DNA from 3 places in the Neptuniibacter sp. 2_MG-2023 genome. Region 1 is predicted to be linked to each of the others. Evidence: predicted binding sites of a transcription regulator. Region 1 holds the regulator's gene; each other region holds the start of a gene.
What was found. The regulator FNR, encoded in region 1, switches genes on or off when oxygen is low (the NO sensors DNR and NnrR bind a similar motif). The targets are predictions, from matches to a motif close to TTGATNTANATCAA.
Positions count from the first base shown of each region.

Region 2: a site for FNR is predicted at 4,759-4,772, ahead of Q4486_RS06185 (YdcH family protein). Genes of this name have one in related genera too.
Region 3: a site for FNR is predicted at 5,857-5,870, ahead of Q4486_RS15075 (histone deacetylase family protein). Genes of this name have one in related genera too.

Region 1 covers NZ_JAUOQC010000002.1:145,936-156,825, reverse strand. Annotated here, with positions in the region: gene Q4486_RS03255 (FixH family protein) at 92-613, shown strand; gene Q4486_RS03250 (heavy metal translocating P-type ATPase) at 613-3,093, shown strand; gene ccoS (cbb3-type cytochrome oxidase assembly protein CcoS) at 3,146-3,346, shown strand; gene Q4486_RS03240 (sulfite exporter TauE/SafE family protein) at 3,339-4,001, shown strand; gene hemN (oxygen-independent coproporphyrinogen III oxidase) at 4,085-5,473, shown strand; gene fnr (fumarate/nitrate reduction transcriptional regulator Fnr) at 5,546-6,340, shown strand; gene Q4486_RS03225 (adenine phosphoribosyltransferase) at 6,501-7,043, shown strand; gene Q4486_RS03220 (alpha/beta hydrolase) at 7,145-8,026, shown strand; gene Q4486_RS03215 (thioredoxin fold domain-containing protein) at 8,067-8,537, shown strand; gene rdgC (recombination-associated protein RdgC) at 8,642-9,556, shown strand; gene Q4486_RS03205 (SLAC1 anion channel family protein) at 9,677-10,648, shown strand; gene Q4486_RS03200 (hypothetical protein) at 10,859-10,890, shown strand, end outside.
Region 2 covers NZ_JAUOQC010000004.1:238,930-249,819, forward strand. Annotated here, with positions in the region: gene Q4486_RS06160 (YecA family protein) at 1-194, shown strand, start outside; gene Q4486_RS06165 (RNA methyltransferase) at 239-757, opposite strand; gene Q4486_RS06170 (glycine zipper 2TM domain-containing protein) at 951-1,409, opposite strand; gene Q4486_RS06175 (phosphatidylserine/phosphatidylglycerophosphate/cardiolipin synthase family protein) at 1,426-2,541, opposite strand; gene Q4486_RS06180 (ABC transporter ATP-binding protein) at 2,562-4,340, opposite strand; gene Q4486_RS06185 (YdcH family protein) at 4,455-4,691, opposite strand; gene Q4486_RS06190 (BolA family transcriptional regulator) at 4,831-5,148, opposite strand; gene Q4486_RS06195 (DUF3422 family protein) at 5,145-6,497, opposite strand; gene Q4486_RS06200 (hypothetical protein) at 6,534-6,899, opposite strand; gene Q4486_RS06205 (hypothetical protein) at 7,083-7,754, shown strand; gene Q4486_RS06210 (SbcC/MukB-like Walker B domain-containing protein) at 7,827-10,890, opposite strand, start outside.
Region 3 covers NZ_JAUOQC010000021.1:26,224-37,113, forward strand. Annotated here, with positions in the region: gene Q4486_RS15035 (chemotaxis protein CheV) at 1-89, opposite strand, end outside; gene flgA (flagellar basal body P-ring formation chaperone FlgA) at 173-868, shown strand; gene flgM (flagellar biosynthesis anti-sigma factor FlgM) at 1,009-1,320, shown strand; gene Q4486_RS15050 (flagella synthesis protein FlgN) at 1,330-1,818, shown strand; tRNA gene Q4486_RS15055 (tRNA-Arg) at 1,898-1,974, shown strand; gene Q4486_RS15060 (DUF4440 domain-containing protein) at 2,450-2,911, opposite strand; gene Q4486_RS15065 (LysR family transcriptional regulator) at 3,000-3,908, shown strand; gene Q4486_RS15070 (tetratricopeptide repeat protein) at 4,081-5,685, opposite strand; gene Q4486_RS15075 (histone deacetylase family protein) at 5,980-6,903, shown strand; gene Q4486_RS15080 (sodium ion-translocating decarboxylase subunit beta) at 6,978-8,279, opposite strand; gene oadA (sodium-extruding oxaloacetate decarboxylase subunit alpha) at 8,289-10,070, opposite strand; gene Q4486_RS15090 (OadG family protein) at 10,127-10,363, opposite strand; gene thiI (tRNA uracil 4-sulfurtransferase ThiI) at 10,587-10,890, opposite strand, start outside.

The DNA of each region.
Region 1 (10,890 bases):
ACCTTGTTGGTAAATAGGTTAGAATAGCTGCCCGTTAAATGTGTAACCGTACACGCATTTAACTTGCAGCTTTTTTTTGGGGTATATAACAATGAATTCAGAAGACAACACACCGATTGCTCCTTGGTACAGACAGCCTTGGCTCTGGTTTATTTTAGCGCCAATCATTGCCGTCGTTATTTATGGCACCTCTTTCCTTTACCTATCTATCATTACCCACGACGGTATAGTTAAAGATGATATGTACAAAGTTGCACGGGGCCACTTTGTTGACAAATCCCATTCAGAAGCAGCTAAAGCTTTAGGCGTCTCAGGCACTCTTGAACTTGATAATGCAACAGGCGATCTAATGGTACATTTCAGATCAAACCAGACCGAAAAGCCTAAGCATTTAACACTAAGTATCGTGCATCCAACGCATCAACAGTACGATCAAAACATCATGCTAAAACAGGTTCCAAGCACCAATTCATATACCGGTAGCCTGCAAACATCCCTTAAAGGTAAACGTTACCTTATCTTAGAAGATGATTCTGCTAGCTGGAACTTACGTGCGGAGATCCATCCGCCTTATGATCAAAATAGTATTGAGTTAGAACCAGCGCACAACTAATGACGGACAACCACTCATCAAAAAATTGCTACCACTGTGGACTCCCTATTCCACCTGGTAGCAATTTCACAACCATTATCAATGATGAACCGCGTGACATGTGCTGTCCCGGTTGTTTAGCTGTAGCAGAAACCATCGTTAATAGTGGGCTAGATACCTATTATAAGCATCGTACCGAATCAGCAGGTTCACCTGAAATTAGAAGCAAAGAGTTACCTGAACAACTTCTTCAAGAACTAACTCTCTATAACGAACCTAATATCCAGAAAGACTTTGTCATTACTAAAGACAACTTATCCGAAGCCTCCCTCGTTATTGAAGGCATCACTTGTGCAGCCTGTGTTTGGCTCTTGGAACATCATATTCAAGGGATTCCTGGCGTTGAGAAAGCACACGTTAACTTAACTAACCACCGTGCGCGTATCACTTGGGATAAAACAGTTACCCCATTAAGCACCCTGCTTTCTGAAATATACCGTATAGGTTATCAAGCCCACCCCTATCACCCTGATAAAGAAGAGCAGCTTTTAGAACAAGAACAGAAGCGAGCAACCCGCCGACTAGGTATTGCCGGTATAGGGATGATGCAAACAATGATGATCGCGGTTGCTCTTTATGGCGGTGACATTCAGGGCATTGAAAATAGATACGTCACATTCATGCGTTGGGCAAGCCTAGTTATTGCTTCCCCCGTTATTTTTTATGCCGCACGCCCCTTCTTTCTGGCGGCTTGGCGAGACCTCAAAACCAAACATCTCACTATGGATGTTCCTGTATCACTAGCTATAGGTGGCGCCTATCTCGCCAGCGTTTGGGCAACAATCACAAATAGCGGCGAAGTCTATTTTGATTCAGTGACCATGTTTACTTTCTTTCTTTTAATTGGTCGCTTCCTTGAGATGAAAGCCCGTCACCGCACAGGCCGTGCGGGGAACTCTTTACTTAATTTACTACCTGCAAGTGCATTAAAGATCGTCGGCAATGATGAGCAACTAATTCCCGTCAAAGACTTAACGGTAGGCGATTATGTCATTATACGGCCAGGCCATACGATCCCAGCTGACGGCATTATCACCGCGGGTAACAGCTCAGTTGATGAATCCGCATTAACCGGTGAATACCTACCTATACGCAAGCAAATCGATGATAAGGTTGTTGGCGGCACAATTAACGTAGAAAACCCAATTACCATCAAGATCATTCAAACAGGTAACGAGACCCAGTTATCTGCCATTGTTCGTTTGCTCGAACGGGCGCAAGAGGAAAAACCTCATGTAGCTAAAGTCGCCGACAAAGTCGCTAGTTATTTTGTCACTGCGGTTCTACTAACAGCGATTATTGTTGGCTTCAGTTGGTGGCTAGTTGAACCCTCTCAAGCCTTTTGGATTACACTCTCAGTTCTCGTTGTCACCTGCCCATGCGCACTCTCTCTAGCAACTCCGACAGCACTGACTGCAGCAACCGGTACCTTAAGACAAAATGGGTTATTGATTACCCGCGGCCATGTATTAGAAAGCCTAGCCACTGCCACCCATATTGTTTTTGATAAAACCGGCACATTGACTCAAGGCAATCTGAGCCTACAGCAAATCGTACCCTTAACAGATCTCAGTGAAAGCGAATGTACTAAAATTGCAGCGGCGATTGAAAAACATAGTGAACACCCTATAGCCAAAGCGTTTCATGAGAAATCAGCCGAACTGAACGCTTCCAATATCCATAATGAAGTAGGTCAAGGACTCGAAGGGTCTATAGGTAATCTGCGCTACCGTATAGGAAAACCAGACTTTTCATCCCAGATTTGTTCACAACCTCAACCCCCTTTGCCAGAAACCAGTGGTCAATGGCTACTCCTTTGCAATGAAAATTCAGCTTTAGCTTGGTTTAGGCTCAACGACCAAGTTCGCAGAGAAGCCCAACAGACCATCAAACATCTACAGCAACTGGGATTAACCTGTGAAATGCTAACAGGCGATAATTCATCTGCGGTTGAGGAAGTAGCCACTTTCTTAGGTATTAATAACACAGTATCAGGCGTCTCTCCTGAGCAAAAGCTAAGTCATGTGAAAAACCTTCAAGAAAATGGCGCACAGGTCGTCATGGTAGGCGATGGAATAAATGACATTCCTGTACTGGCTGGCGCCCAAACATCGATTGCTATGGGCGGCGCAACAGACTTAGCAAAAACTAATGCTGACGGAGTGTTAATCAGTCACGACCTACTACGCTTAGTGGACGGTATTTTACTCGCTCGAAAAACTAAGCGAATCATCAAACAAAATTTATTTTGGTCTCTTTTCTATAACCTTATGGCGCTTCCTCTTGCAGCTTTTGGCTTTATTGCTCCTTATATGGCGGCACTAGGAATGTCTGCAAGCTCGCTTGTTGTTGTCAGTAATGCTATGCGTTTGAACCGCTTAAAGAAAAGAAAATTAGGCCCAATCAAACATCAATCTGAAACGTTGAAGACTAACCCCTAACAACAAAATCAGGTAGAATTACTCCTTTAAAAATTAAGGGTTATTGATTCCCATGGACATTATTTTTCTCCTTATTCCAATCGCTATCATCTTAGCGAGCTGTGCCGTTTGGGCTTTCTTTTGGAGCGTTAATAATGGTCAGTATGATGATTTGGACAGCCCCGCTCATAGCATTTTATATGACGATGACGAAGCACTGATTCCCGATGACGCCAAAGTAAAAAAACCTTCTCCTAAGGATAAGGATGACTGAAGCACTCTCACTACCAACCGCATTTTTGCTAGGTTTACTCGGCGGTACACATTGCCTTGGTATGTGCGGTGGTATTGCGACAACAGTTTCCCTTAGCAGCCCAAATGGTATGAAAGGCTTTGGCTTATTACTGGGTTACAACAGCGGGCGAATTACCAGCTACGCTATAGCGGGGGCATTACTCGGCAGTGTAAGTTGGTTAATTGAAAACCCAAGCATACAACTCGCATTACGAATATTTGCAGGTTTAATGTTAGTCAGCATGGGACTTTATATAGCACAATGGTGGCAAGGTCTGACCAAGGTTGAGCATCTAGGCTCCTATCTCTGGAAAAAAATCAGCCCTTTTGCACGCCACTTTTTACCGGTTAAAACATTACGCCAAGCACTCATGCTCGGCGTACTTTGGGGCTGGCTACCTTGCGGTCTCGTTTATAGCACACTCATATGGGCATCCGCCGCTGCGGACTGGACCTTAAGCGCACAATTAATGATCGCTTTTGGATTAGGCACGCTGCCCACTATGCTTTTAACTGGCGTTTTAGCACAACAGGTAAAAACAGTTTTACAACGAAAACTAACAAAACACCTCTCTGGTAGCCTGATTATACTGATGGGACTCTACACAATCCCTTGGCAAGGCATACTGAATTAGCCATAGAGTTAAACCAAGCTTAGTTACTAATAGATTATTTACTGTCAGTGATGGCAGCAGTCGAGATAACGAGGGAAACATTCGTGGATAGCAACCTGATAAAATGGGACTTAGATCTAATCAAGCGATACGACCTTTCAGGTCCACGCTATACATCTTACCCAACAGCCGTTCAGTTCGATCCTGAACTATCTTCCTCGGATTTAGTGACAACAGGACAGAACTCTGCCGACTTAAATGCGCCACTCTCTCTTTATGTGCACATCCCATTTTGCGCACACGTCTGCTACTACTGTGCCTGCAATAAGGTCATTACACGAAATCGTAAGAAAGCACAGCCCTATTTGGATACCCTGTATAAAGAGATGGCTCAGCTTTCCAAATGGTATAGTAATGACCGTCAGGTCACTCAGCTTCACTGGGGCGGCGGTACGCCTACTTTCATTAGCCATGAGCAGATGAGAGAGTTAATGCAGCAGATGCGGGCTAATTTTAATCTACTAGATGATGACTCCGGCGATTACTCTATTGAGATAGATCCAAGAGAAGCCACTGAAGAAACAATCCAAGTATTAAGAGAGATCGGTTTTAATCGCATTAGCTTAGGTTTACAAGATATAGACCCTAAAGTGCAAGAAGCTGTTAACCGTGTGCAATCGGTTGAACAAACTTCTGCCATTTTAGAAGAAGCTCGCCGCCAAGGCTTCCGCTCACTTAACCTTGATCTTATTTATGGCTTGCCCTATCAAACATTTGATGGCTTTAACGAGACATTAGATACCGTTATTGAGATGAACCCAGATAGACTCTCTGTATTTAATTATGCTCACCTGCCAGATCGTTTTAGGCCACAGCGTCACATCGATGAATCAACACTACCTAGCCCAGAGACGAAACTTGCTATTCTAGAATCAACTATCAGTAAACTACTCAATGCCGGTTATGTCTATATAGGCATGGACCACTTTGCTAAACCTGATGATGAATTAGCTATTGCGCAAAACACGGGAAAACTACACAGAAATTTCCAAGGCTACACAACACATTCTGAATGTGACTTAGTTGCCATGGGGGTATCTGCCATTAGTCAAATTGGTTCTGTGTACTATCAAAACCAGCATGAGATGCAAGCTTATACAGATACAGTAGAAAGCGAAAAACATGCAATTAAACGCGGCGTAAGCTTAACCCAAGATGACATTATCCGACGCCATGTCATCACTCATCTTATTTGCCATTTCGAATTAGAAAAAGCACCAATAGAGCAGCGCTTCGGTATCCAATTCGATCAGTACTTTGCCGATGCCCAGCAAGAGCTAAGCGCTTTTACCACCGATGGTCTTATTCAAATGGACACAAAACGCATTACCGTATCACCCGCCGGTCGGTTACTAATTCGCAGAATATGCATGGCTTTTGATGCTTATATACCAAAAGACCTTAGCTCACAGCGATTCTCACGGATTATTTAACTTTCCGTATTTACAGAAATATTACATAATCAAAATGTAGCCACTCGATTATAACGACAACAGGAATGTATTATGAGTGATAACAAGACAAACGAAGGGAAGCTGCGCAGTTTGCAGCAGGTTAGCTGTAACACTTGTAGTCTTAGCTCATTATGTCTCCCCGTTTCGCTTAATATGACAGAGATGGAACGGTTAGATAGGATTATCGATAAAAGCCGACCATTAAAAAAAGGGGAGCACCTATTTAACCAAGGTTCCGAGTTCACTGACGTGTATGCGATTCGAGCAGGGACCGTTAAAACCTACACCATCACAAATGAAGGTGAAGAACAGATCACTGGATTCTATTTTCCAGGTGAACTTGTTGGCATGAGCGGATTTGATTGCAACGAATACCCTGTCTCAGCAAAAGTACTAGAAACTACAACCGTTTGTGAAATTCCATTTGAGCGTCTCGACGATCTGTCGGGGCAGCTTCCGGAACTACGCCGCCAGCTTTTACGCACTATGAGTAAAGAGATTCGCGAAGAGCAACAGATGATGCTTCTTTTATCAAAGAAAAATGCAGAAGAGCGTGTAGCAACATTCTTGGTGAAAATATCGCAACGCTTTAAAGCAAGAGGCTATTCTGAAACAAGCTTCCGTCTATCCATGTCACGTAATGAGATTGGTAATTACTTAGGCTTAGCCGTAGAAACTGTCAGCCGTATTTTCACACGTTTCCAAAAAGCTAATTTACTGCGCGTTGAAGGTAAAGAGGTTCATATAGAAGATATAGAGCAACTCTACAGATTATCTGGAGAGATTATAGAAAGTGATGCGACTGAACCAGTAAGTGCTCAATGTGGTAAAAACGGCCACTGCTAAAGATCGATAAAATAAAAGAGCACCGGCATATTGACTACCGGTGCTCGTCAGTCGCACAAAAAGTAGCCATCTCAATGTGTAACCCAACGGGTTCATTAGACCTTTATCTCCCCTAAAATGCATTGAGCCAAATCAACAAGCAGTTTCCAAGGAGTTTTTAATGTCATACGACGAATGTTATGTGAAGTCAGTTATTCGAACCATCCCTGACTGGCCTGAACCTGGCGTACAGTTCCGTGACATAACCCCCCTATTTAAAGACCCGAAAGCATTGCGCATGATCTCTGACGCTTTTATTCAGCGTTATGTTGATAGTGATATTACTCATATCGCCTGCATTGATGCCAGAGGCTTTTTGATCGGCTCTATTATCTCCTACCATCTAAATATTCCCTTAGTTCTCGTCCGTAAAAAAGGGAAGCTTCCAGGCCAAACAATCGAACAAGAATATAAGCTGGAATATGGCACAGCGACCGTTGAAATGCAGGTTGATGCAGTTACTTCTGGAGACAAAGTTTTAGTTTTTGACGATTTAATCGCTACAGGCGGAACAATACTTGCGGCCTGCAGCATTATCAAAAAATTGGGAGCATCAGTATCAGAAGCCGCTGCACTCATTGACCTACCTGATCTTCAAGGTTCCAGTAAAATCCAAGATGCAGGTGTCCCAGTACATACGCTTCTAGCCTACGAAGGCCTTTAAACACTACAAGTGACCTCTAATAGAATACTGAAACGGCTTGCATATTTCTTTTAAGAATATCATTATAACTTAATTGACGAACAAGCCGTTTAGGTATTTCTATGCTCCGTATTATTATCGCCCTATTCCTTGCTAGCAGCCTTCTTAACTCCAGCAACCTATATGCAGAAGAGATCACACTAAAATATAAGCATCTCGACTTAAATGCCAACCTGCACCTGACAGAAGAGAACGGTTTTAACAATATACTTCTCATCACCCACGGCACACTCGCCCACAATGGCATGGAGATCATTGCCACATGGCAAGAGCTACTGGCTGATGAAGGCATGAGTAGCCTAGCTATCAATTTAAGTTTAGGCCTGGATAATCGGCATGGTATGTACGACTGTAAAACTCCTCACACCCATAAACATACCGATGCAATTCCTGAAATAGCTGCTTGGGTGGACTGGCTTAAAACACAAGGTAGCCAATCGATAATATTAGCCGCCCACTCCCGGGGAGGGAATCAAACAGCTTGGTATGCGGATACACACTCAGACCCTGTTATAAAAGGACAAATTTTAATTGCTCCGCAAACTTGGTCGGAACAATATGAAGCAGCGAGTTACAACAAACGCTACCAACACTCACTGCCAGATCAGCTAGAAAAAGCTATTCAATTAGCCCCAGATAACATGCTTACCAATACAGATTTTATCTACTGTGAAGATACGCAAGTAGCCGCTTCAAGCTTTGTAAACTACTATCAAGCTAACCCACGCCTTGATACTCCCACGCTATTATCTAAAACTACACTGCCAACACTAGTCTTCAGTGGCAGTGAAGATACTATTGTTGCCGATCTATTTGAAAAATTGGAAACTTTAAACAACGATGCGGTACAAAGCATTCAAATTGAGGGAGCTGATCACTTCTTTCGCGACCTTTATATGGATGAAGTTACTGAACATAGTTTAGAATTCATCGAACAACTATAAACACTCAGCCCCTACGCTGAGAATAAACGCCGGAATTTACATGTTTAGATTACTACCGATCTTTTGTTTAATAATCAGCCAAGCGATCTGGGCTGTGGAAATACCGAGAACAAAAGACTTACAGCAAGCCTATGTAGAGACTGGTAGAAATTCATCAGGTCAGGAAAAAGTTGTGATGCTCTTAGTCTCGCAACCTAATTGTAACTACTGTCTTCTTATTACCGAAGAGATCATCCATCCAATGCTTTTAAGTGGTCATTATGAGAGCACTACGCTCTTTAGCGAGCTTGAAATTAATACAGGAGGTAGCATTAAAGATTTTAACGGGCAACAGGTAGGCGCTAATACATTTGCTCAACGGTACAATGCATGGGCAACCCCAACACTGCTTTTTCTCAACAATAAAGGTGAGGAAATTGCAGAAAAGATGGTCGGCATCAACACCTTAGATCTCTACGGATACTATGTCGATAAGTCCCTTAATACAGCTTTTAAAAAAATAAATCCCTAAGCACCCTATTTAGATAATTAATTTCGTCATAAACCTATAATTTCCTCTTCCATCCACAACATTTCTTGCTACTATGCACTGCCTTTTTTCTATCAGGAGCTGCTATGTGGTTTAAGAATGTCATCTTTTATCGTTTAACTGAACCCTTCGAATACACACAGGAACAGTTACAAGAAAAGCTCTTGGAACAAACATTTACACCTTGTAAAAGCCAAGAATTGAGCCGTTATGGCTGGGTTTCACCTTGCCATTTAACAGAAGATCTACTCGCTCACCAAGTACACGGCATGTTTATGGTGGCTACCCGCAAAGAGGAAAAGATCCTACCCGGCGCCGTTATCAAAGAAGCCGTTGGTGAAAAGGTTGCCGTTATTGAGCGCGACCAAGCACGTAAAGTTTATAAAAAAGAGAAAGACCAACTAAAAGATGAAGTTGTGCTTGACCTCCTACCCCGCGCTTTCAGTAAGTTCCAACAAACCAGTGCAATTATACTTCCTAGCTTAGGCTGGATTGCTGTTGATTCTTCTAGCCACAAACGTGCTGAAGAGCTACTAAGCCACCTACGTGGAACGCTAGGTAGTCTACCTATAGTACTTCCTGATGTGCAGCAATCACCATCAGCCGTTATGTCCACTTGGTTAGAAAGTGACACTAGCATACCTGAAGGCTTTGAAGTGTTAGATGAATGCGAGTTACGCGATAATGTCCTTGAAGGCGGTGTTATTCGAATTAAAGGTCAACAACTGGAAGATGAAGAGTTTGTTGCCCACCTTGAAGCAGGTAAACGAGTAGTTAAACTTGCCCTTGAATGGGATGAACATCTGAAAATCCTGCTACAAGATGATCTCTCAATCAAACGCCTTAAACTCAGTGACCAACTACAAGATAAAATGTCCGATGAGGCCGCTGAAGATGAAGTCGCTCAATTTGATGCAGATATGGTTCAAATGGGCTTAGAGTTTGCCAAACTGTTCCCTGCGATTATTAAGGCCTTTGGTGGTGAAGCAAAGAGACCCTAAACTAATCGCTGCTTCCCAGCCATACTTAATGACTGGGAAAAGGTGTACAGAAAAACTTGGCTTTAATTCTTAAAAATAATTATAATATTAGAATATTCTAATTTAATGATGGTTAGAGACATGCAAAATAGCCCTGAACAGAACTTACCTAAACTACAATTTTTTCCTGCAGCTTTTTTCTCTGTAGTAATGGGATTAACAGGGCTTACCCTCGCTTGGGATAAAGCCTCTGTCGTTTTTGGTTTTACTGACGTGATTGCTCAGGCACTCCTTATTCTAAGTGCGTCAGTACTACTACTGATTGTTATCACTTATACATTAAAAGCAAAAAAATACCCAAACGCTGTTGTAGAAGAGTATCAACATCCCATCAAAATGAGTTTTTTCCCTGCGTTTTCCATTAGTCTTATTTTAATGAGTATCGCAACTCTACATGTATCTAAGGAGCTCTCATTATATTTATGGGGAACAGGTGTCACTATACACTTAGGTTTTACCATCCATGCTTTAAGCCAATGGATTCACCATCCAAAATTTAAAATCGAACATTCAACCCCAGCATGGTTCATACCTGTTGTCGGTAATATCCTGATTCCCATTGCCGGTGTTGAGCATGGTTTTATAGAGTTAAGCTGGTTCTTTTTTTCAATTGGGTTTATTTACTGGATTATTTTAAAGACTCTCATTTTTAACCGTATGTTCTTCCATGAGCCGCTACCACAAAAGCTGCTCCCTACCCTATTTATCTTAATCGCTCCCCCAGCGGTAGGTTTTATCTCATACATGAAATTAAACGCTGATCTAGACAACTTTTCGCGTATCTTATTTTATACATCGATGTTCTTAGTATTACTGCTTTTCACACAACTACCTAGATTCAGTAAAATAAAATTTTACATGTCTTGGTGGGCGTATTCTTTCCCTTTAGCCGCCTCAACAATAGCAACATTGGTGATGTATCAACACAATCCATCTCCATTTTTCCAATATATAGCTATTGTATTACTTACTTTATCTTCAGTGGTCATCAGCATACTTTTTATTCGTACAATACTGGCGATAATCCGCAACGAAATATGCCTTCCTGAATAAACCAAAGGGGGCGCTCCCACCTCGCCCCTTTTATTGACCTGTTTCCAGACAGAAAAATGCACTAAAAAAAATCACAACGAACCAATCGTCACCATAATGGAACAAAAATAAGCGTTAAAAAAATTTAAGTCATTAAAAATCAAAAGGTTAATGTTTTTGGCGTAATTCATGCTTTTGATTACAAGGTCTATAGCTTATGGGCCATTTACAATGACAAATGTTCCACTCTCTTTAGAAAATAC
Region 2 (10,890 bases), on a different contig from region 1:
ACAACTGGTTTTCCAATAAAGCCGACGATGATGTAGCCCAAATGCTGCTACCGATTATGGTTGCGTCTGAGCTATTTGACGAAGATGACATCAACAAAATACGTGATGACGAAAATCTTTGTGCAGAAATGTGCTCTCAAATTCCAGAGCTGTTAGTGGATCTTTACCTACACTTCCACGCACCTGAGAAGTAATAATAGAGGCGCGGGCTACTAATTACCTTACGCCTGCGCCAACTTTATACTTTTAATTGATTATTACGATCCCTCGAACGACGAATCAATTCATCCCCATCTGCTTTGGGCCCCAACTTAGCGATCCGATCATATAAGACTACATTAACCGTCGCCGCCAAGTTCATACATCCAACAGTAGGTATGTAGATTACATCTTCACACCAAGCCACAATCTCTTTATCTATAGATCGATCTTCTGGGCCAAAAATATAGAACGCATTTTCAGGGTGCTGATAATCAATTAACGATGTTGCCCCTTCCACCAGTTCAATAGCAACCGGCCGCGCTCCTTTAGGTATAGCTTGTTTAAAAGACTCTACATGTTCTAAAGGGATCCGCTCAACAGCATTACGTGTATCAGTTTGTAAACGGCGCCCCTGCTCTTGAGCTTTATTAAAACGGTTACCGGTATAACTCACCGATGCAGCGTTATAGCATCCCGCAGCACGCATTATAGCGCCTACATTTTCTGGGCTTTTAGGGTCAGTTAATCCGATATGAGCTTGATGATTACAGGGCATATACAAAAAAGCCTTATTAAAAAACATGCATCTTATAGCAATCTATATGAGAGGAAAATGCACAGTAACAATTAAGAAAAACTAATTTAAACAGCCAATCATCACGAACAAGCTTTCAAAAAACTGCGTCTATTTAGAGATCGATACAAGGTAGTAGCAAAGCCACCCACCCTTGTATCGATTTTTTAGAAGATTAATAGGTTACGCGAGCAGTACCACTTCCAGTTAATACACGTACTCGATCACCTGATCTAAACATTGGACCATCAGCAACTTCCTGAACAACAGAAATAGTATTGCCATTATCAAGGCGGACAGTAACCTCTTGGCCTTGAGTCTGAGTTAGTGATTCTTCAGCTGACTTACCGGCTAAACCACCGGCAACTGCACCTAAAACAGTTGCTATGGTCTTCCCTTTACCGCCACCTACATTAGAACCTACTACGCCACCCACGACAGCTCCAGCACCTGCGCCCACAACTGAATTTGTTCCCTCAATAACAACAAGCTGTGCAGACTGCACAACGCCATACTGCACTTGCTGTACTTGACGCGCTTCACTACGAGAATAAGTATCTCCACTTAAACTATTCACACAGCCAGTAAGTGCTAGTGAACAAGCTAAAGCCGCTGCAATTGTAAATTTATTCATAATTCCACTTCCTTCTCTATCTTATTTTAAGCACCAAATGGCTGATCCATGCCCATAAGGTCTCTTTTAATCGACGATGCCATGGTCTTTTTGACCAGTTTTCATATGTTACTTCCTGACAATGAAGCAAATCATCATTAAATAACTGAGTCATCTGTTCTAAACATTGTTCATCATGCAGTTCAATATTCGCTTCTAAGTTCCAACGTAAATTCCAATGATCCAAATTACATGAACCTATACTCGCCCAGCTATCAACCACCGACATTTTTGCATGAAGAAATCTCGGTTGATATTCAAAAATCCGTACACCCGCTTTTAATAAACGACTGTAATATCGTTTAGAAGCGTGGAATACCCAAGGTTGATCGGTATGGGGCCCAGCAATGATTAATTTCACATCTATTCCCCTTTTTGCAGCTCGCCGTAAAGCGTGTCGCATAGAAAAAGAGGGTAAAAAATAAGCGGTCATTAACCACACATTATTATTGGCACTGTTCACTCTTTTCAAAAAACTCGCTTTTATATCCTGTTGATAGAGTCCCTGAACAGTACATACTCTGACCTTCGAGTTACCTTTTTGTTCCAGACTACCACCAGGCGAAAGCACCTGTGCTGTACAACGTTGCCACAATTCATTAAACATAGTGACAAGGTCTGTTACAACCGGTCCTTCAATTTGAGCCATAAGGTCATGCCAAGGACAACCAGCTTCATCTGCTAACCAGTATACATCGCTTAACCCTGTACCACCGATGAACGCGACGCGCTGATCAGCAACAAGTAGTTTACGATGATCACGGGCAAAATTTCGAGTAAATTTGCTCACATGCAGTGGGTTATAGACAACGATTTCAACGCCTGCTGCCTTCAACACATCACGGTCTGCATTGGAGAAGCGATAAGATCCAAAATCATCAATGATCAATTTAACCATAACACCGCGTTGTGCAGCTCTAATCAGTGCTTGAACAAAACGGCTCGTAATCACACCAGAAGAGACAAAATAAAACTCCAGTAACAAGCTATATCGCGCTTTTTCGATCTCAGCCAACATTACAGGGAAGAAATTTTCACCATCGACTAGTAGTTCAACTTTATTATCTTCTCGCCACTCAAACTGCTTACGCATTATACAACCTTAAGACCGCTTTATTGATAATCACCATAAAGCCGTGCATACAAGCCATTATTGTTTATTAACTCTTCATGCTGCCCTTGTTCACATATTTTTCCATCTTCAAATACGTAAACATGATCAGCTTGTTTCACAGCACTTAACCTGTGAGCAATAATGATAGTTGTTCTACCTTTCAGGAATGTTTCTAAAGCTTGATGTAATGAAGTTTCTGTTTCTGAATCTAAAGCTGAGGTCGCTTCATCTAACACAACAACTTTAGGATCACTAAGCACCATACGTGCCACGGCAAGGCGCTGGCGTTGCCCTCCCGATAAACGTATGCCTTGGCGCCCCACTCGTTCATCCAAGCCGCTCTCAAGGTTTTCCACAAAACCTTTTAGTTGAGACACCTCTAATGCCTGCCATAGCTGAGCTTCACTAAAGTCTTGCCCCATCATTAAATTGCTGCGAATCGTGCCATTAAATAACGCGGGTTGCTGTAAAACAGTGGCTACATTATCTCTAACACAGGCTAAGCCAATCTCTTTTACAGAGATACCATCAAAATATATCTCACCCTCATTTGCCGGATACAACCCCAACAGCACTTGTACTAATGTTGATTTACCACCACCACTTGCACCAACTAAAGCAATTTTTTGTCCCGCTTCTATATTAAGTGAGACACCTTTAAGTATGGGTTGATCATCCATATAACTGAAATGGATATTTTGCAGGCTGACAGAAACAGTTCGTTTACCTTCAAACGGGTTATGCTGTAAAGAGTATTCAGGTTCTTGAGCCAAGCCCAATAGACTATTAATTCGCTGTAAAGCGGCCTGAGCACTGTAAAAGCTGTACTGGATACCAAGTATCTCTTGCACTGGCGACATCATAAACCATAGATAACCAAAGACAGCCATCATTTCACCAATAGACAGATCTGAGAACACCACCATTAACATCGATAATGCTCTAAATAGGTCCACCCCCACCATAAAAATAGCGAAGCCAAAACGATTAGCAGCATCGCTCTTCCACTCAAAAGCACTAGAGCGATCTCTAACAACGCGGGCATCATCAATTAAACGTGATAAATAATGTTGCTCACGATTACAGGCGCGAATCTGCTGAATATTATCTAGAGTATCAGTCAAGGCTGCCTGAAATAATTCATAGGCTTTATTTTCACGCCCTTTTAGATGTTTAACTTTCTTAGCTATAGATGTAGTGAAATAGATAACCACAGGGTTCAAAAAGAGAATAAAGAGGGCTAGCTGCCAATGCATCCATAATAAAATGGCAGCGGTTCCTATGATTGATAATGTGGCAATTAACAAACGGCTTAAGGAGCTACCTAAAAAGCGGTCAATCGTATCTAAATCGGTTACAAAATAAGAGGTAACAGTCCCACTCCCCAGAGTTTCGTACTCAGCCATAGATATGCGTTTTAAGCGTTGTAAAAGTCCCTCACGAATGCGGTAGGTCACATCTTTAGAGATAATAGTGAATTGCCTCGCCTGCCAAACATTAAACATTAAGGCGATAAAACGAAGACATAAGGTAACTATTAAAATCACGCTGATATAGAGCACAGGTCCTAACCAATCATCCGGAAAGAGCGGATTGATAGTTTCAACGATAAAACCAGGTTTATTTAATAAGACCTCATCGACTAACAGAGGTAAGAAAAGAGGCAAAGGCACAGAGGCAATAGCCGCGAATAGAGCAATAATATTTGCCTTTATTAACTCTCGTCGATGCTCCATAGCGACATCGAGTATATACCGCCAATCATAAAAATTTTTCACATTAGCTCCCTATCGTCTAGATAGGCTCAGTATAACGGAGCTTATGCATTTCATATAAACAAAAAAGCCCACATTATTAAATGCAGGCTTTTATCATTTTAAGCGATTACAAGGTTAGGCTTGTAACATGGCGAATAACTCATCTTTCAACTTCAGACGTTTTATTTTCGCCTCCTCTTCAACCTGAGTGCTAACAGCTTCAATTTCCGCTTCCATATGCTCTACATGCTTTGTTAGTTCATGGTATTCACCCAAAAGACTAGCAAACCGATCATCTTTCATTTTTAAGTCATGAATACGTTCACGGTACTCTGGAAAATCATTAATTAAAGCATGGTGTTCAATAGGCATTAGGTTCCCCTTATATTTATTCTGCTTCTTTATGTCTTCAGTCTCCTCCTCTACCTAACTGAAAACATTGACAAGCATCAACACTCTGATTCAAACAACTTTGCCTTAAGCTTAACCAACTTCACCTTGCTTTCTAAGCTTAATGATCTGCTTTTGAACCCCCTAAACATTTAGGGGAAGGCATAACAGTCTCTCCCTTTTTATGCCACTCAGACTGGGTAAACAAATGCATTGATAAAGCATGTATTGGTTGCTTCATCTCTTCTGCAAGCAAGCCATATATTAGTTGATGACGCTGAACTAAGCGCTTACCTGCAAAATCCTCAGAGACGATCGTCACTTTAAAATGGGAATCGGTTGCCGGCCCTGAATGCATATGACTTTCATTTTCAATCTCTAGATGGGCAATAGATAATCCCGCTTCCAACTTAGTTTTAATAATTGCTGCAATACTCATTTTTCGGCCTTCTTTTCACTTTCTGCTTTGGCTACTTGATCTATCGCCATTTTCAAAAAGCGTTTATGTATTTTCCGTGTTGTAAACGCCACTAAGCCAATTACAACCGGCACAGATATACCCATAATCAGATCTTTATTTAACTCAATACCCGAGTTATAAAGCGCCTCTAGGAGATACTTTAACAAGCCTATAGTGTAGTAACTAATGGCAGCAACCGATAAACCTTCCACTGTATGCTGCATCATTAACTGTACTTTAGAGCGCTGATCCATTGAGGCTAACAGATCTTGGTTTTGTGACTGTATGGATAACTCAACACGCGTTCTCATCATCTCAGCTACACGGTCGATACGCCGAGATAGATCTTCTAAGCGATTACTGGTAGCACGACAGGTCTTAACCGCTGGGGTTAATCGGCGTGTCATAAACTCTGTAATTGTTAAATGTCCTGAGACCTCGTCTTCTCTTAGCTCTTCCAAACGCTTAATGACAAGATCATGATAAGCATAAGTAGCACTAAACCTAAATGTAGCTCTCGCTCTACAATCTTCTACCCAAGCAGCCATATCGGTTAACCGTGATAATAGCTCCTGTTCATCAATATCCTTGCTATGGGCTAGATGATAAGTTACATCGGCTAATTTCTGATCCATAGCCCCTAGTGTAGGGTTAATCTCGCGCGCAGTAGGTAAGGAGAGCAGACACATCAATCGATAGACTTCAATCTCCATAATCCTTTGCACTAATCGTCCTAACTGGCTATCACTCATCTGTTTGTTATAGATAAGAAAACGACCAAAGCCATCACCATGGGTCTGAAAGGTCGTCCAAACACGAGCATCACCATCTTGAGGGCTACTTCCGACTAAACGCATCCCTTCAAAGAAACGCTTAACAAGAGGAAGGTTTAACTCTTGAGTTTGACGCGCATCCTCAACTGACAGATGGAAAGCACACATCACGGTACCTGGAATATCCGCCAACCAGCCTTCAGGCAGAGGGGTTAAGCCGGTAATTTCAAAAGGGTTCCCACCCTGCTCTATATCTGTATTGATAAAGGTATAGGTCGTGAACTCCATATGTTTTTCACGTCGTATCCGTAACTTATCAAAATCACAGTGATAACAAAGCTCATCAACTAGTGGCGGTTTAATTCCAAAATGATGGTACAACTCTTTAAGATGTTCAAATTGCTGCTGACTCTCTTCCTCATCACACATAACGGCTAAGTGAGTAATTCGAGCAGGGCTTTGAATCACCTGAAAGGGGCGAGAATGTAACTCACTGTATAATGTATCTCGCATAGGGTGCATACGCAGCCCATAAGGATTTACTGGTTGTTCCATCTATATACTCCAAAAAGATCAAACAAACGTTAACGCTTAAAGTTCGTCTAAATTCGCCATCATTAATGGTTGTGAACTTAAATCTATCGCCATAATCTGTGGATAAACATCAAACCATTGCTTAAATGATTCATAGGTCAGTTCATGGGGCCAACAATCCCCTAATTCGTCCCACGCAGAGAGTTCATTTTGAAAAATCTGCAACCACTGGGCTTCTAATGCTTTGCTAAAATCAGCTTCGGAGCTTACCTCTGCGATAAGATATACAGTACCTTCCCGCCTTTGCTCCTCTAGAGATAAGCACTGATGTAAACCATCGGCATCCACATCAAGACTATTGGTCCAATTTGCAAAGGGTTCTCGCGGTAGCACAACAAACGCTGAACGGTTCAGCAACTTCATGGTTCTTATCCTTTGCTTTCGTTATACTCGCAGTAACAAACGGTTGTGGTTTTATACCCATCATAACAGCTCATAAATTTCCCTCTAGGGGCAAAGAGACGGAGTTTACACCCAGTCGATGTGGATTTTTAGCCTACTACTCTTGACCCGTATAGAAAACAACATTCGTTTTAGGCTTTAACAGTGATTATCCCAGTACTTCAACAACTTAACACACGTGATGAATGGATGGCTTTCTGTCGTAGGGAAACGCCCTACTGTTTTATTGAAACGCCTGAATGCTTATTAGACTTCCAATCCACTTTTTTAATCATCACTCTTTTACCTAATACGACCTTAGCCCACGATGCCATCAAATATAGCTTGGGTTCAAGAACTAGTATGGAGCCTGTTTGGCAGTTAATTAAAGGTTGTAATTGGAACCTCAAAACAATTATTTTGGGCCTTGAAGAGATGGATTTTAGTAGTAATGTTCGCGACAACTCATTATTAAAAGTCCACACAGACCTAAGCGTCCGAAAATATTTCAGTCGAGAGCGCGGCATAATAACACCCGCACGTTTAGGACTGCTGGAGCCTTTAATGGCTTTACCGGATATTTGGGATGCGATAACACTTAATCAGTTGATCAGTAACCAGCAATTTTCTGATTTGAAAAACGAACAAAAGCCACTTTCAAACCTCTCGCCCCCAACTATCAATGAGCTTAAACTTATACTTTTAGATCCCACTGAACGCTGTATAGGGAAAATGCATGCTGGACGCTTACATATTTTTCGAGGAAAGCGATCATTCATTAGCTTAGTCCCTCAACTACATTGGCCATCGCCTCGCCTTAAACGAAAAACAAATTAACAGCCCATCTCCAATAATAAAAAAGGCGCCAAAAGCGCCTTTTTTATCTACATTAGCTCACTACATTAGCGGCTAAGACTCAACCAAATCTATTGCAGCATCAGGCTCTAAGTCAGCGATCATTTTCAAGGGGTTATCTGAATTAAGAAGCTCCCGTCCCCGTTGAGTAGGGAACTCTACATCTAAGTCTACCACTCGTCCATCACGACAAACGTTGATAATGGTATCCATACATGAACTTAGTAATGAGTACTTTTCATCCGGCGCTGCGATAATAGTCTGCAGACCTAAATCACTCATAAAGCCAAGGGAAGTTACGGTATTTTCTGAATCAAGTTTATTAAACGCTTCATCAAATACTGAAAGACTCATACCACCTAGAGGTTGACCGTCACTACCTTCTCGCAGACGGTAAGTCGCCCCTTGTGCAGCTGCGATCGCCACATAAAACGGTACCTGATGCTCACCACCGGAACCGGTTTTTATACGCTGAGTTAATGTTGTTTTCCGATTACCATCAAGGTCTTTAACGACTAACTCAAAGTTATAGAAGTTTCGGTAGTCTTGTAACAGGCTACTCTCCCCTTCATCTTTTAACACTTCATGAATTTTCGCTAACGCGTCTTTATGAGGCTTATCACTGTCAAATTTAAGATCAAACAGTGAACCAACATTTGCAGAATCCATCTGCGTATAGGCTTCTACCAGTTCCAGAATATCTTTCAGTTCAGGGTTAGGCATCATCTCAAAGCTATACATCTCTTTATGGAAAGGACGGCCTTTAAGATGTTGATTTAACTCACGAATAAGATCTTTTATTTTATTTATTTGGTCATTCAAATGGGCGACAAAGTCCGAACGGAAAGCCGTTTCAGCTTCTAAACGAGCACGCTCTGCTTTTTGACTGTAGTTAGCCAACTCAGAATCTTTAAGTGCTTGCACCGTTTCATCCACAAACGCGGCTAATTCTTCATGACTAGAGTCCGGCGTTACTTTATCCAACTGCTGATGACTTAAACCGCCACCATGGTATTTAGCTTTATATTGCGCAACACCATCACGTACGGCATTTTTCTTTTTCTCATGCAGAGAGAGCTCAGACTGAGCTTTCTTTGCCGCTTCAAAGATAATGCGCTCTAATTCACCTGAACAGCTTTCATCTAGATAGTCACGTTTCTCTTGGGCTGATTGTGCATCATAGTCTTCACTGGCCTCACACTTAGTGCGGGCAACTGCGTGTTCTTCTAACTCAGTATCAAGTACTTCTAAGGTTGCATTATCTTTGATAATAGAGGTACGTACTTTCTGCAACTTATCCATTAGTGAACGCTGCATCTGTTCAGTTTCTTTCTGCTCTGCAACGCAATCAGCGATACGCTGCTGAATACCGGTATCATCTTGATTACGTAGATCAGTGATTGCTTGACGCTGACCATCGATCTCGGTCGTTAGCTGCTCACGCTGATTCACGAGATCGAATACACGCTCATTAACATTATCTAAGCCGTTATTTAGGGTAATTAACGCATCACGTAATTTTTCTAGCGCATCATGGTTTTTACCCAATTCAGAGAATTCAGTAATCAATTGATCCACTTGCTTACCTTGCAAAGCGGCTTGATCAGAACGACGACGGATACCCATAATCGGCTGCTGTTCATTGATCGCTGTTGTCGAGCCTTCTGTTTGCAACATGCAATCATAAGTTAAGGCTCGTTCATGGCGAAGCAGCTCGGTTTCAGTTTCAACCGCCATAACGCCGCCTAATGCACGGTTCATATACGCCCGAGCATGATCGTTCTCTGTATCAATAAAGTGCGCTAAAGATCCGGCTTTATAACGGCTGAGCCATTCACCTGATTTAGTCGTATTAACAATTCGGCATCCTTTAAGATGACGACCTTTACGGCGATAAAGCGTAATCGCCTCTTTGACCCGATCAGGATCAACAATCAACGCTTCTCGACGTGCACCTAAGAAGGACTCAATGGCAATACGCCATTTATCGTCGTTGATATCTGCTAATTCACAGATAGGTGTTGATTCAATACCGTACTCCTGCAGCAGTTCCATCAACTCACGCGTATTTCGGCGTACAGGTGCATGACCTTGGCGCAGGGACTCAACCGCATTTTTCTGGTTTTGAATATCTGAACGTAACTCATTAATACGAATGACAGAGTGTTCATATCGTCTAGATACTTCACGGCGAACACCCTCTATCTGTTGCTTCAGGTTATCCAGAACATTATCAACCTCAACCGGTGACTGTGGCCATAAGTCCGCCATAATATCCTGTCCTGAACGCCATTGAGCAACACACTGCTCCACAACGGGGACGAACTTATTGGGTAATAGTTCTGAATTTTCAGCAAACCCAACAGTTGTTCGCATCAAGCTATAGACTGCCTGAATTCGCTCTTTCACAACATTAACTTCATGGGTTTTTGCAGTGATGGAGGATTCGAGAGCTTTCACTTTATGCGCAGAATCTGAGGTATTTAATTCAGCTCGGGCATCAGCCAAATTCTGCATGATCTGGTTAAGCTCATCACTCTTACTTTCAAGCTCTTTTTGTAGCTCAACTTCTTTTTCCTGATTATCCTCTAAACGCTCAGCTGCATCCTCTTTTTTAAGGTCTGCATTTTCAAAACGCGTTTCATGTACCACCCACTCATATTCGAGGGCATTTTTAACATTACGCTGGATACCGCTACAAAGCTCCTGAACTTTTTCAAGCTCGCCAATACGATTAGCAACTTCGCGGGTTTTCGTCTCCATCGCTCTATATTCATCCAGAGACTTACGAAACGCTCCTACATGTACGATATTCTCATCAAGTACAAATTCACGGATAAAGCGTGTAGGGCTATCGATTGGGACGAACTTTAGTGCGTTCTTAAAGTTTTTAACGAATTTATCATCATCATTCGGCATCTCTGGGTCGTAACTTAAATGTGTTACTAACTCCCTGACAAACCGACTAGAGCGCTTCTCTAGGATCATCTCCGGGCACTGTTTTAATAGATGTCCGCGCACATGCTCCCAGGATTTAGGTAAACGCCCTTCACTTGTTTTTTCAGTGAAATCATCTAGCGATACAGCGCAGTCCGGTAAAATAAAACGCCCTAATATA
Region 3 (10,890 bases), on a different contig from region 1:
TCGCTTTCCAAAGCGAACAATAATAGTTCGAGCCTATTCTGGCCCACCATCTGAGTACGTAGGTTTACACTATCTAGGATACCTGACATGATCTAACAATCCCGTAGAGATTAAATCAATTCTATTTTTATATTACACACAAATACGCCACCCTGAATATTGATGACACAACGTGAATACTTATAATTTAACACGACTTTTCCTACTAACCACTTTTCTTTTGTCACCCTTACAGCTTTTTGCTGCTGGTGAAGCAGAAAAACTTGAGCAGTCGGCTGAACATTACCTCTATGAACACTACAGCAACATAGGGACTGGCACACGTGTAGAGATCAAACTTAACCCGATTAGCAGAAAAATCAAACTAAAAACCTGCTTAGCCCCTTATGAATTTCAAACACCAAAAGGCAGCGGCAGTCGCATCACCCTAAAAGCACGCTGCCCATCACCTCTTTGGCAGCTATTCATAACAGCAGAAGTAAAAGAATTTGATATAGCTGTGGTCACACAATCTAGTTTAGCCCGCGGAACCTATATCAGCATGCAAGATATAAAACTTAAAGAGGTTGAGATCACCTCCTTAAGATCGGTTTATTTTACCAAACTCCAAGACATTATAGGCTGGACAAATAAAAGAAGCATCGCCGCCGATACGATAATAACCACATCAATGCTCAAAGCACCTTTAGCTGTATCTAAAGGTGACGCGCTTATTATCGAAGCCAAGCTTAATGGTGTAAGCATCCGAACATCAGGTACTGCCCTCGAAAGCGGAACACTAGGAGAACAGATCAAAGTCAGAAATGACCGTTCAGGTGTGATGGTTAAAGCTAAAATAATCCAAGCGGGTTTAGTACAAGTCCCTTAGCCTCACTCCCAAGTAGATTGGCCATAATTCAACTGCTATACTACATTTATAACACCACAAGAAAATAATTTAATTTTTTCTTAAAGTTCTATTAAGAGCCGCCGATAAGCTTGTTCAGATACAGTACAGAGGACGGATAAATGATTAATGATCTCACGAGCCTGTCATCATCACAGACGGCAAGCACTCGTGCACGGACTAATGAGCAAGGTAACGCTGCCAAAAATGGCAACGGTGCAGTTGCCCAGCAGCCCCCGTCCAATAAAGGTGATACAGTCAATCTCAGCAATGCAGCACAGTTACTGCAGAATGTTGACAAGCAACTGTCTGACACACCTGATGTGGACAATGAACGTGTCGAGCGAATCAAACAGGAAATAGAAAGTGGTAGCTATCAGATTAACGCTGAACGCGTAGCTGAAAAGATGCTTAACTTTGATAACCTACTTTAAAGCAATGACATGACTGAGCAACAAATAACAGAACTTAATACCCTGCTAGAGCAGGGTATTTTGCTTTTAGAATCACTCAGCTCTATTTACGACAAAGAGCTTGAAGCTCTGAGCAGCAAAGACATCGATCGCTTGAGTGATACCACTCAGGAAAAAATGGCGCTGCTCAATAGCTTCCATAATTTCACCCTCGAACGCGTAGAATTACTGAAATCTTTCGGTTATAACATCGAAGCGGGTGATTATGGACTCCCCGGAGACACGGAAGAAGACAGCCCACTTTTATCGCAAGCAGCTGAACACTACGTGCTTATCAAGCAGTATTTGAAAGAGTTACAACATAAAAATAAGCGTAACGAGCAAGCGATTCACCGCAGTCAACAAAATGTAACCCAGTTACTAGCCATTGTGCGCGGACAGAAAAAACAGGATCAGCTCTACACTAAAGCAGGCAGCTCTGGACTTTATAAAGCTCAAAACAGGATAGGCAAAGCCTAAACCATCCTAATACCACGCCTAGCTAGTGACTCTTCATAGAATTAGCGCTAGAATCTCGCAGAATTTCACACCTACTTCAGTCCCAGTAGCTCAGTAGGATAGAGCGGTCCCCTCCTAAGGGACAGGCCAGGGGTTCGAATCCTCTCTGGGACACCATTCCTTTAAAATATCTTAAAAACAATAAGTTAAATAAAATTAACTTTTAAATGTCAGCTTATTTACCAATACAAACAAGCTGACCTATACGGTCGCATACGCCACATAAGACAGCATAATGCTTTAACACCACACATCTGAATCAACCTCAAAGCCGTCAAAACATATTCAGTACTACCACACTTCAGAATATTCTCCGATGCAATAAAACCGTATATTTTGACTAATTAAAGCGTGATTAAAACCTTAAAGCTCAGACACTTCCTGTGTAGGAATGATGATCTAAATTAATTTAGGCATAGGACTATAAATTTCATAAGATTATCGAGGCAAACCAACATCGTTCGTCCTTGAACCTTGGCATGAACAGGGTGAAATCTACTATTTAATACAACACTACCAATTCGCTACATGCAGTAAAATCTTTATAGATTACTTTTCACCCTTCTGACATATCGATTAGACAACCAAATAATTACTTACCCATGTTCCAACTATGTACTTGTAACTTCCACTCACCCGCTTCATTGAGCTTTGAAACCAAAGTCACTACACCACCAAAAGTTGGAATTACACCATCTTGTGCTTGCCCAGATGCTTGCCAATTCGAAACTTGATACAAAACATTACCTTCGCGTTCAATCTCAATTATTGAGATTTTATGGCTATGAACGCCACCATCAATAAATCCTTTAAATAGTTCAGCAATCGCTTGCTGCCCTTTTAAAACTTGACCATTACCTGGTGAGATCACTGCTTGCTCATTATAAAGTTGCGTAAGTGCAGAAAGGTCGCCTTTATTGAATAAGTCGTCCCATTTTTGATTAAGTTGCTCTGCTAACTGTCGATTATCAAGGTTAGATTCGGCAAAAGTTAAACCAGAAACAGATAAGATCACTGCAGCAATACAGCTTTTAACTAAAACTTGTATATTCATAATTATCCACATAAGTTGATTAAAAAAACTAAGTAGATATTATTATCTTCAGCAAACCCATATCAGTCCAATATGGAAATGTAATCATTTGATACCTAAATTATATCAATTCAACTTCGATTTACGCCAACTCCGTTATTTCTGGGTAATTGCCAATTGCTTGAGCTTTCGTAAAGCAGCCGAAGAGCTTCACGTGGCCCAACCAGCGCTATCTCGTCAAATAGCACAACTAGAAGAAAGCCTAAACTGCCAATTGTTTGATAGACAAAGAAGACAAATAAAACTCACCAATGCCGGTCAGTATTTATATGAATCCTTGCCAAGTATATTTGATCACATTAACACCATTACAATGCGAACTAACTCTATTGGTCATGGCAAAATAAATAAACTAAAGCTTGGTTATTCCAGTGCAGTCATGTCCGGCTTTCTACCCAGTATCATACAAAAATTGAATACTGAATTAACTAATTGCGAGTATGAATTTGTAGAAACAACATCAGATAAGTTAATTCGGAGCGTCATTGATGAAAGCCTAGATGCAGCGTTCATTTTGTACCGTCCTGACAATGAATTACTTGATACAATTCCTATCAAAGCCGATGAGACTGGGGTAGTTTTGCCCAATTTTCACCCTCTTACACAGAAAAGTGAAGTAACATTTAGCGACCTAATAGAAGAGACTTTAATTTTATTTCCACGAGATACCAACCCCACCCTGTACGATGAAATCATTGGTCAATGTCACAAAGCAGGGTTTAGCCCTAAGAAAATTATTGAAGCCACTCCTCGTTCAGTGGCCATTGCTATGGTCGCGGCAGGTCAAGGTATAGCAACGTTAGCCGCTCCACTAAAGCATACATGTGTCACAGGGACAGTGTTTAGACCATTACCCAAAGCAGAGCTAATGGTGAAATATAGCTGCATTTCATTGAAACAACGCAACAATCAATCGCTGGAGGTATTAAAAAACTATATTTTTTCTGATTTACAGTAGCGCTAAACGTTTATCGCCTTACTTTCAGATAACTGACCTCTACAGCATCCAATGACCTCCTAAGTCTGCGATAAACGCTCTTCTTACAGTCGCCCTATAATCATCTTATTCATGACCGCAGCTTCGGCATAGCAGCCTCGTAGTAATACGCTCCATTCTTATTTACAAAAAATTAGCGTATAAGGTTCCCCAAAGATCCATCAGGTATCTTATCTACCCCTTCTTCTAAGTAGTGTTGCAATCGGTGGTATTTATCTTTCTCAACGCCATCAGAAACCAATCGGCTCGATAATTTTAAATAACGCTCTACCATTTTTAAGCGCTCTGCGCGCTTATCTACGGTATCTCTCGCCGACTCAAGAAAAAGCTGAGCCAAGTTGAGCAACGCATTAACGTTAGTCGTGTCATACTCGGTCGCTAAACCAAAATATTTGAGGGCTTGAGGCATTTTACCTGAGAGGTAATGCTTAACACCTAAGCGATTCACTTTGACACTCATCTCAGGGTCATGTTTTTTACTGACCACTGGTGCTGCACGCTTCGTCTTCTCAGGCTCGATCAGCGGTACAGCATCACCCATTACATTGAGTAACTCACGTTCTAAGTTTAACGGTGTGGATAGCTCCGAATTAGCTCTCTGGGCATCACGTGTGCATTTATTTGCCGCTTCAGTGTCACCAAGTTGGTTATACAGCTCACTTTTCAGCAATGACGCTTTTACTTTTAACAGATGATCTTCAGGAAAGGTTTTATAAGCCTGTTCAATTATGCTTTCAAACTCATTATGAAGCCCTACTTCTGCGTTTCCTTCAGCAGCAGAGAGTTCTATTCGCTTTACATTTGCTAGGCGTAAATAAGGTTCTGGCGACTTATAACAACTATGCCGACCTAATGCGATCGACTTTTTATAAGCACCTCCAGCGAGGTCGAGCTTTTTCGTTTGAGTAGCTAAGCGCCCCAACTCCATTTGACGCGGAATACCTAATGGTGAGCGTTGAGTGGCTTCATTCACTGTTTCACAAGCTAACTCAAGATCACCATTTTTCTCATGACTAGAAGCCAAAAGGTCGTAAGCAACAATAAACAAAGGGTATTCACTAATCAGCTCATTTAACAATCGCTGCGCTTCTTCAATATTACCTTGCGCTAGAAGCGCCTGTGCCCAACACAAGCCCGCTTCTTTATCATGGCCTTTCCAATAGAGCTTTTCTGCAATTTTGGCAGCTTCCTGCGATTTACCAAACTGAGTTAATAAACGCGATAATATTAACTGTGCTTCATCATATTCGGCATCATAACTAGCAAAGTTATTTTTGCAGTAATTTATGGCCGTAGGGTAATCACCGATCTCAAGCGCATCATCAATAGGCTTAAAAATAGTTTTACGAAACAATATGCTATCTAATCGATGCTTAAGCTCATCAATAGAGAAAGGCTTCATAATAAGCTCGTCGGGGCGGCTATCAATTGCATGTAAAATGACTTCTTGCGACGAATCGCTGGTCATAAAAACCCAGCAGGCACTTGGTTTGATATAACCAAGATAGCGGCACTCTTCAAGAATCTGAATACCGGCCACACTATCATTTACATTATGGCCAAGCAGAATAACATCGTAGTTATTTTCGGATATTTCGGATAGAACTCGCTCATTAATAGTGATCGCTTTAAGGTTCACTACACCTAAGCTTCTTAGCATATAGAAGATTGTTGCACGCATGTTGCCACTACTTTCAATCAGCAACACTTGTTTGTCAGAATAATCTACCTTAGCCACTCAACCATCCGCGATAAAGTTACATATATGTATGCAGTATAAAAGCGGAGGCCTCAAGACAAAAGCCTTTACTGAAAACAAAAAAAAGCACCAAGCGTAGGGTGAAACACTTGGTGCCAAGACAGTTCTATGCTGTGTTGACTATCCTATAGGGAGAACAACTAAACGCGAATGACCCAGATCAAGAAAAACCGCTCCCACTAAGCGTAATCTGGGGGTATTGATACAATATGATGAGATCTTCATCTACAGGTTTCAGGTACACTACATAAAAACATATAAAAATAGATACTTATGACTACAGCATTTATCACACATGATGATTGTGGCTTACATAATATGGGGCCAGAGCATCCAGAGAGTCCTATTCGCCTTGTCGCCATTAAGAAAGTACTGGAAAAAACAGGGCTGATGCAAGAACTTGAACAGATTCAATCTGTTCACGTTCTCCCTGAGCAGATCCAATTAGCTCATGCCCATCTCCATCAAAAACGTTTAGAAATGAAACTTCCGGAACAAGGTATTATCTATACTGATGAAGATACTGCCCTATGCCCAGACTCATTACATGCGGCAAGCTTAGCAGCCGGATCAGCCATATTAGCCACAAACAGGGTAATTGCAGGCAAAGTTCAAAACGCATTCTGCGCTGTACGTCCGCCAGGGCATCATGCAGAGCATAATAATCCTATGGGATTCTGCTTTTACAACAATGCGGCAATTGCTGCCATGCATGCTTTACAGCAGCCAGATATAGAACGCGTGGCTATCTTTGATTTTGACGTCCATCAAGGAAACGGGACCGTTGATATATTTAAAGACAAGCCAGAAGTATTAGTGTGCTCGACCTTTCAGCACCCTTTCTATCCCAAACGCTATAGCGATATCCAGCGGGACAATATCATAAACTGCCCTATGGAAGCCCATAGTGATGGTATGGTATTCCGTAAATTGGTTGAATCAAGGTGGCTACCTGCGATACAAGCACATAAGCCCGATATGATCATCATCTCCGCAGGTTTTGATGCTCACCATGAAGACCCAATGGCAGATATAAAGCTAAATGAAGAGGATTATCGCTGGGTCACTCAATTTTTGATGGATGCGGCAAAGACTTATAGTAAGAACCGCATAGTATCTATTTTAGAGGGCGGTTATAACCCAATATCGCTCGCCTTTAGTGTACAAGCTCATATCGAAGTTCTGTCCGGACATTAAATCCAAGTTCAACAAAAAAGGCTGCCAATTGGCAGCCTTTTTTAATCACTTGCTTGTGTCGTCTTGAAATAAGCTTAACTTACAAACTTAATCATCACACCCGCAGCAACTGCAGATCCGATTACACCCGCTACGTTAGGCCCCATAGCATGCATCAACAGAAAGTTATGAGGGTTAGCCTCTAAACCTATCTTATTCGATACACGCGCAGCCATAGGAACCGCAGATACACCTGCCGAGCCTATAAGTGGGTTAATAGCATTACCGCCTGCCATTTTATTCATGATCTTAGCCATGATAACACCACAAGCAGTACCAATACCGAATGCAACAATACCTAAGCACAGAATACCTAGTGTCTGAAGATCTAAGAATTTATCCGCAGACAATTTAGACCCTACTGACAATCCCAAAAAGATTGTAACGATATTGATCAGTGCATTTTGTGCAGTATCGCTTAAACGATCCACTACACCACACTCGCGCATCAAGTTACCGAAACAGAACATACCCAATAATGGCGCAGCATCAGGCAGCAATAAGGCAACCAATACAAGCAACAAGATTGGGAAAAGAACCTTCTCAACCTTGCTCACGTGACGTAGCTGATGCATCGCAATTTTACGCTCTGCTTCTGTCGTCAATGCTTTCATTATTGGCGGCTGAATCAGAGGAACAAGCGCCATATAGGAGTATGCAGCTACCGCAATTGCACCAAGCAAGTGAGGAGCAAGCAAGCTCGTAACATAGATTGCTGTAGGTCCATCAGCACCACCGATGATACCTATAGCAGCGGCTTCCTGAATGTTAAAGTCCATAACACCCATCGCCGTTAGGCCAACAGCCCCTAATACAGTCGCAAAGATACCAAATTGCGCAGCAGCACCTAAGAACAGTGTTTTAGGGTTCGCCAACAAGGGACCAAAATCAGTCATCGCCCCTACGCCCATAAAGATCAGCAATGGTGCGGCACCCGAAGCAATAGCAACCGTGTAGAAGTTATACAACATCCCGTTGTTATAACCGCTATCTTGAGCCGCATAAACTGCAGCCGTATGCTCAGCAGCTGATGATCCATGATAAGCATGGAGAATCTCATGAGGGTCTGTACTAGCTATGTTGAGCGCACCCGCAAGCGAGTTCAACACTTCAGGTACAGCAAAATGCACTGCGTTTTCAACTGCAGAATAAGCAAGTCCCGCTTCAGGGATGTTTGCCATAATGCCGCCAAAACCGATAGGCACAAGTAACAAAGGCTCAAAATTCTTTCGGATGGCTAGAAACAATAGCAACAAGCCAACCAAAATCATGATGAACTGGCCGCCCGTGATATTGTAAATACCTGAGGCTGTAAACAGTTGGGTTAACTTTTCCATCAGAATACCTTAAGCCAGTGTCAGCAAGGAATCGCCAACCTGAACAGCGTCACCTTCGCTTACGTCGATAGTCACAATCGTACCTGCGCGTGCTGCACGTACTTCCGTTTCCATTTTCATCGCTTCTAGGATAACAAGTACATCACCCTCTTGAACCGCTTGACCTGCAGACACTTCAACTTTCCAAATATTACCCGCTAGCGGTGCTGGCACATCTTCACCTTCACCCGCTGGTGCAGGAGCAGCAGCTGGCGCAGCAGATGCAGGTGCTACAGCAGAGATATCTCCGCCTTCAGCCACTTGTACAACGTAGTTCTGACCGTTAACAGTGATTGTGTAAACTTCTGATCCAGATTTCTTAGGTGCAGACATCGCTAGTGCGTCCTCTAATGTAGGTACAGGTTCAAATGCATCAGGGTTATTACGATTTTCAAGGAATTTCAGGCCAATCTGTGGGAATAACGCATAGGTTAGAACATCATCAATCTCGTTCTCACCAGTCGTTAGGTTGATGCCTTTTTCAGTTGCTAGATTTTTCAACTCAGCAACCAATTTATCCATTTCGGGCTCAAGCAGATCCGCTGGACGACAGGTAATTTCTTCTCCGCCATCTAGAACACGGGCCTGAAGTTCTGCATTGTATGATGAAGGAGCTGCACCATACTCACCTTTAAGAATACCTTGAACTTCTTTAGAAATTGTTTTATAACGCTCGCCCATAAGGACGTTAATCACCGCTTGCGTACCTACGATTTGAGACGTTGGCGTTACTAGCGGAATCCAGCCTAGATCTTCACGTACTCGTGGAATCTCTGCCAATACATCATCAAACTTATCAGCAGCGCCTTGCTCTTTCAGCTGGCCTTCCATATTAGTCAACATGCCACCAGGCACTTGAGCAACAAGAATACGAGAGTCAGTACCGCGCAAAGAACCTTCAAATTTAGCGTACTTCTTCCGCACTTCACGGAAGTAAGCTGCTATCTCTTCAAGTTGAAGCAGATCAAGGCCTGTATCACGATCTGTACCAGCTAACGCAGCAACTACAGACTCTGTAGCTGTATGACCATAAGTCATCGACATAGAAGAGATCGCTGTATCAACACGGTCGATACCCGCTTCTACTGCCTTCAGGATTGTCATATCTGACAGACCTGATGTAGCGTGTGCGTGCAACTGAACTTCTAGATCAGTTTGCGCCTTAAGACGAGAAACCAGATCAAATGCATCATATGGCGTCAAGATACCTGACATATCTTTGATCGCTATAGAGTCAGCGCCTTTGTCTTCCAGCGTTTTAGCATATTCAACCCACATATCAGTGGTATGAACAGGGCTTTTCGTGAAAGAGATTGTGCCTTGAGCATGCTTACCAGTTGCCTTAACAGCTTTAATCGCTGTTTCAAGGTTACGTGGATCGTTCATCGCATCAAAGATACGGAACACATCAACACCGTTGGTTGCAGCACGCTCAACGAATTTATTTACAACATCATCAGCGTAATGACGGTAACCGAGTAGGTTCTGTCCACGCAGAAGCATCTGCTGTTTAGTATTTGGCATTGCCTGCTTTAGCAGACGGATACGCTCCCACGGATCTTCTCCGATAAAGCGAATACATGAGTCAAATGTTGCGCCGCCCCAGCTTTCTAGGGACCAAAAGCCTACTTTATCCAGCTTTTCCGCGATCGGCAGCATATCTTCAACTCGCATACGCGTAGCAAAAAGTGACTGATGTGCGTCACGTAGAACTACGTCGGTAATACCAAGTGGTTTCTTAGCGTCGGTCATGGGTAATGGCCTTCTGTCGATTAATGCAGATTATTCTTTATTTATCCGTTCTTTGTTTATGAACGGTATTTATGAACAGCAGCTGTCATTACAGCTATCAACTCATCATTACTAGCCGTAGCAGCTGTTGGTGCAGCTTTTTTTGCTTTCGGCTTAGCAGGTGCTTCTGGGAAATACTTGCTAACTACTTTTGACATTCCCGAAGTCGTGAATACCAACAAAGTTAGAAATACAAATACGAATCCCATACCAAAGGCCATTAATTCTAGGCCTTCTGATAGCAGATTTTCCATCTTATGGATGCTCCTGTACTTATCGAAACCCATTCGCTTAGTAAGCGACTTTTGATCCGTTTATAATTTATAAACGTTCACTAGCGAATGCACTGGTTGCAAATGGACCACAATTAAACCCGAAAAGTCTATTTCTGGCAATAAATTGAGGTCAAAATTCATCTAATTGACGGCATAATACCCAAAAACATAGGCACACTGCCGCTTAAACTAAAAAACGGCCCTATGATTCGGCTACACCTGGGCGGTACACTTTTACGTTACTAAAGCCCCGCTCTTGCATCTGAAGGGCATGCATCTGACTCATCACACCTTTCTCACAGTATAGTAGATAATCTTTGTCTTCAGAAAAGCCATCTGCCGCGGCGGATAGAGCAAAAAAGGGCACCAACTGAATTTCACATCCAGGAATATTCAAGGGTTTCTTTTCCTGTTCATGGGGCGCACGAATATCAACAACAACTTGATTAGCACCTACGTTGGTTAAGGCCTCAACTTCCGCATGAATATTTACGTCTTCAATAATC